DNA from 2 places in the Paenarthrobacter sp. NPDC089307 genome. Region 1 is predicted to be linked to the other one. Evidence: riboswitches for the same ligand, from Rfam matches in the RefSeq annotation. Region 1 holds a riboswitch; the other holds the start of a gene.

Evidence for each region. A riboswitch is a leader RNA that binds a small molecule or an ion and turns the genes downstream of it on or off. The one in region 1 is predicted to bind thiamine pyrophosphate.
Region 2: another riboswitch for thiamine pyrophosphate. It lies ahead of thiC (phosphomethylpyrimidine synthase ThiC); the one in region 1 lies ahead of thiD (bifunctional hydroxymethylpyrimidine kinase/phosphomethylpyrimidine kinase).

What each region holds. Positions count from the first base shown of each region.
Region 1 covers NZ_JBFBHE010000001.1:794,873-797,069, forward strand. The annotation lists gene thiD (bifunctional hydroxymethylpyrimidine kinase/phosphomethylpyrimidine kinase) at 1-988, opposite strand, end outside; TPP riboswitch at 979-1,077, opposite strand; gene AB0N72_RS03650 (Rne/Rng family ribonuclease) at 1,166-2,197, opposite strand, start outside.
Region 2 covers NZ_JBFBHE010000004.1:540,638-542,834, forward strand. The annotation lists gene thiC (phosphomethylpyrimidine synthase ThiC) at 1-921, opposite strand, end outside; TPP riboswitch at 917-1,024, opposite strand; gene AB0N72_RS12775 (amidohydrolase family protein) at 1,110-2,192, shown strand.

The DNA of each region.
Region 1 (2,197 bases):
AGTAGCTGAACGCAGGTTCCGGCAGCTCCCCCGACTGCAGCTCCTTGATGAAGTTGAGTTCGTGGATTCTTCCGAGCTCCGGGCCGGCTTCATTCCACAAGGTGGCCGCGAAAGCGCCGGGCCTGAGGACGCGGTGGTGGTGGAAGTGGTCCACAGGCCCGTTGCCTTGGCCCACTTCCAGTGCTGCTGAATCCCGCAGGGCTTGAAGGAGCCATGGCTTTACCTCGCGCAGCGAGGCCTCCCAGTCACCTGTGCGTGCTTGGACAGTGGCCAGCGCTGACGACAACGAGCACCCCGTGCCATGGCTGTTCCTGGTCTCTATCCTGGGACCCCCGACCTCCACGATGTCCTGTTGCAGCAACCCGCTGGTGTTAATCAGCGCGTCAGGGCATTCGGCGCCGGGGAGATGCCCTCCCTTCACCAGTACCGTGTTCCCACATTCGCCGGCCAGTCGCTTGCCTTGGTCCAGTGCTGACGCCCAGTCGGCGGCCTCCGGCTCGCCCAGCAGGATGGCCAGCTCGGGAAGATTGGGAGTAATGAGGTCCGCCAAGGGCAGCACCGAGCGCAATACTTCCACGGCGGACTCCGTCAGGAGGCGGTCGCCGCTGGTTGCCACCATCACCGGGTCAAGGACCACGACGGCGGGACGCGCCTCGAGGAGCCACCTGCGGACCTCGCTGATCACTTCAGCATCGCCAAGCATTCCGATCTTTACGGCATCGATGGCAATGTCGCTGCTGATCGCGTCCAACTGTTGCCGCAGGAACTCTACCGGCGGTACGTGCACTGCGCTGACACCCTGGGTGTTCTGGGCCGTCAAAGCAGTTATGGCAGCCATGCCATATCCGCCATGGGCGGCGATGCTCTTCAGGTCAGCCTGGATCCCGGCTCCCCCTGAAGGGTCCGAGCCGGCGATGCTCAGTACTCGTGGGGTCTGCCTGCGGTCCGTCACCAACGGATACACGGAAGAATGTGACAATGCGGCCATGAGGACATCCCTTCGCCGGTGCTAACCGGACAGGTTCAACGGGTTTGGATCTCAGCCTGGCCCAATGCCTGGCACCCCGTGTCAGTCCCCCAGCCTAACGCAACAGCGCACGGCAAAGGGCCCTGCAATTCCCGCTGCGAGCGGATATTACAGGGCCCTCGAAACCGCTATGGACGATTAGAGTTCGGAAGCCGGAACGCCGACGCCCAGAATAATCGGTTCGTTCGATGCTGCTTTCCTGGCCGGCTCCACCGGCGCCTTGGATTCGTGGGCTGAACCCCTTGAGGCCGTGGCAGCCTCGTTGTGGTGCTCAACGATGGTCTCGTTGGCCGCACCCTGGGCCCTGCTAGCGCTGCGGTTCCGGCGCCCCCGCCGGCCACGCGACGCTGAAGGAACGTCGGCTTCTTCCTTGGCGGCAGATGCTGGAGCAGCCTTGGGAGCCTGGGCAGCTTCCGGGTTCGAGGCCGTTTCCGGAACGTCGCGCTCCTGGGCCGCCGGAGCGGCGCCAAGGTGCGAGAAGGCTTCAGCCAAACGATCCAGGCTCATGGCCGGCGCAGCTGCCTGGGGCTCGTCGTGGTGTTCCACAAACGGAAGTGCCACCTCTTCGCCGCCAAAACGCAGCACCGGAGTGGAGCGTGCTTCGTGGATGGCGGCGTCGTGAGCCGCCGTGTCCTGGTGCGGCAGGGCATCCGGGGCTGCCGCCGGCGCGGTACCGGCGTCGTGCTGTCCGGCTGCCCGGGCCTGCTCTTCTGCCTTGTGGATCTCGTCGTCGTGCAGGTGGGCAGCATGGGCCGCGGCGGCAATCGTTGCCAAAGCCGCCCTTGTTGCTTCAGCTTTTGCCTGGCGCGCGGGATCCTGGGTTTCCGGGTGAGCTGCCGGCGCTGCAGGGGCAGGCGGTGCTGTATGTACCTGGGCTGGCGCTTCGACTGCTCCCTGGGCTCCGCCCTTGCCGCGGCGGCGCTTGCGCTCCGTGCGGGCCGTAGGCTGCTGGGCCTCGGCGTGGGGCCGGTGCTGTTCGGCTGCCACGACGTTGGCACGCCGGTGCTCCACGGGCTCGTCATGCGTCACGACACCGCGGCCTGCGCAGTGCTCGCACTGCTCGCCGAAGACCTCAAGGAGGCCGGTGCCCATGCGCTTGCGGGTCATCTGGACAAGGCCCAATGACGTCACTTCGGCGACCTGGTGCTTGGTACGGTCGCGGCCCAAGCA
Region 2 (2,197 bases), on a different contig from region 1:
GCGGTTCGCGGTCAGCGGTACGTACCTCAGCAGCACGCCGGCATGGATGGTCATGTAGTCCACGCCTTGCTCGCACTGTTCGATGACGGTGTCCCGGAAGATTTCCCAGGTGAGCTTGTTGGCTTCTCCATTGACCTTTTCCAGCGCCTGGTAGATAGGCACCGTGCCGATGGGAACGGGGGAGTTGCGGATCAGCCACTCGCGGGTGGTGTGGATGTCGTCGCCGGTGGACAGGTCCATGACGGTGTCCGCGCCCCATTGCGTGGCCCACTGAAGCTTGTCCACTTCTTCGGCGATGGAGCTCGTGACGGCCGAATTTCCGATGTTGGCGTTGATCTTCACCAAGAAGGCCTTGCCGATGATCATCGGTTCGGATTCCGGGTGGTTGATGTTGTTGGGAATGATCGCGCGGCCGGCGGCAACCTCGCTCCGGACCAGTTCGACATCGCAGTTCTCACGCAACGCGACGAACCGCATTTCGGGCGTCACCAGGCCTTGCTTTGCGTAATGCATTTGGGTGACGGTCCTGCCCTCGACGGCGCGGCGGGGCACCGGTTGCGCACCCTTCCACTCCGCGGAGGCGGCGCCACGGCGAACGGCCGACTTGCCGTCGTCGAGCAGGTTCCGCTCACGTCCGGTGTAGGCCTCAGTGTCGCCGCGGGCCTCAATCCACGGGGCCCTGAAGGCTTCGAGCCCCACCACGGGATCGCTCCCTGGGCCTGCCGTGCGGTACACCTGCAGTGGCGCGTTGGCTTGGCCGTTGGGGGAGGGCTCCAGCGCGATTTCAGTGACTGGTACGCGGATACCGGTGTCATGGTCTTCGAGGTAAGCCAGCGAATGGGACTTCAAGGACTGCGTCACAGGTTCGTTGTTGACAGAGCTGTTTTGGGCAGGGCTGTGCTGTGTTTTGGTGGTGCTCAAAGGATTACTCACTTCCTTCGCCGGCATTACCCGGACAGGTTCAACGGTCGCAGGCTGCCTCAGCCAGATCTCAGCCCCTGCAAGGGCCCCCGTGTGGTCGTAGACGAAGCTACCACAGCTCCCATTGGGCGCCCAGTCATATGAACGCGGCTGCGGCCGGCGTGCCCCTGGGGATTAGGATTTTTTCCATGGCAGACATCATCGAATTCAGCGGACCCGTGCTTGTGTCGGCAGATCAGGAGCGGAACGGAATGTGGTCCGTTGGCGGACTGCTGACGTTCGAGCGCCCCTTGGCACCGCCGGACAAGGTGCTTGACGGCTGGGTCCTCCCGGGATTCGTGGATGCCCACTGCCACATCGGCCTTGGCGCCGGTGGAGCGGTGGATGAGTCCACCACCCTCGCGCAAGCACAGGCTGACCTGGACGCGGGCACTTTGCTGATCCGCGACTGCGGATCTCCCAGCGATACACGTTGGGTGCAGCAACGGGCAGACCTTCCCCGGCTGATCCGGTCAGGCCGCCACATCGCCCGAAGCCGCCGTTACCTCCGCGGCCTGGGCCACGAAATCGAGCCCGGGCAACTGGTGGAGACTGTTCGGAAAGAAGCCCTCGACGGCGACGGTTGGGTCAAATTGGTGGGCGACTGGATCGACCGCGGCGTCGGGGACCTTGCTGCCTCGTTTCCCGCGAAAATCGTGAAGGATGCCGTCTCAGCGGCGCACGATGAAGGCGCCCGGGTCACCGCGCATTGCTTCGCGGAGGACACCATCGACGACATGCTGGACGCCGGCATCGACTGCATCGAACACGCCACCGGGCTGTTGCCGCGCCACGTTCCCAGGCTGGTGGAGCAGTCAGTGCCGATCGTTCCGACGCTGGTCAACATCGCGACCTTCCCGGATATCGCTGCCCAGGCGGCGCCGAAGTTCCCCGAATATGCCGCCCACATGACGCGCTTGTGGGAGCGCCGAAGGGAGCGGGTACTTGAAGCGTACGAAGCCGGCGTCGTGATCTACGCGGGCACGGACGCCGGGAGCGTGATCAGGCACGGCCGGATTGCCGACGAAATGCAGGAACTGCACGACGCCGGGCTGCCGCCGTCCGCGGTCCTCGACGCCGCAGCCTGGGGCGCGCGGAAGTGGCTGGGGGCCGAGGCCATCGGCGAAGGTGCCAGCGCCGACGTCGTGGTCTGCCATGACGATCCCAGGCGTGATCTGCGTACGGTTTCAACGCTCAAGCACGTAGTTCTACGCGGCCGGCTCATTCGCTAGGAATA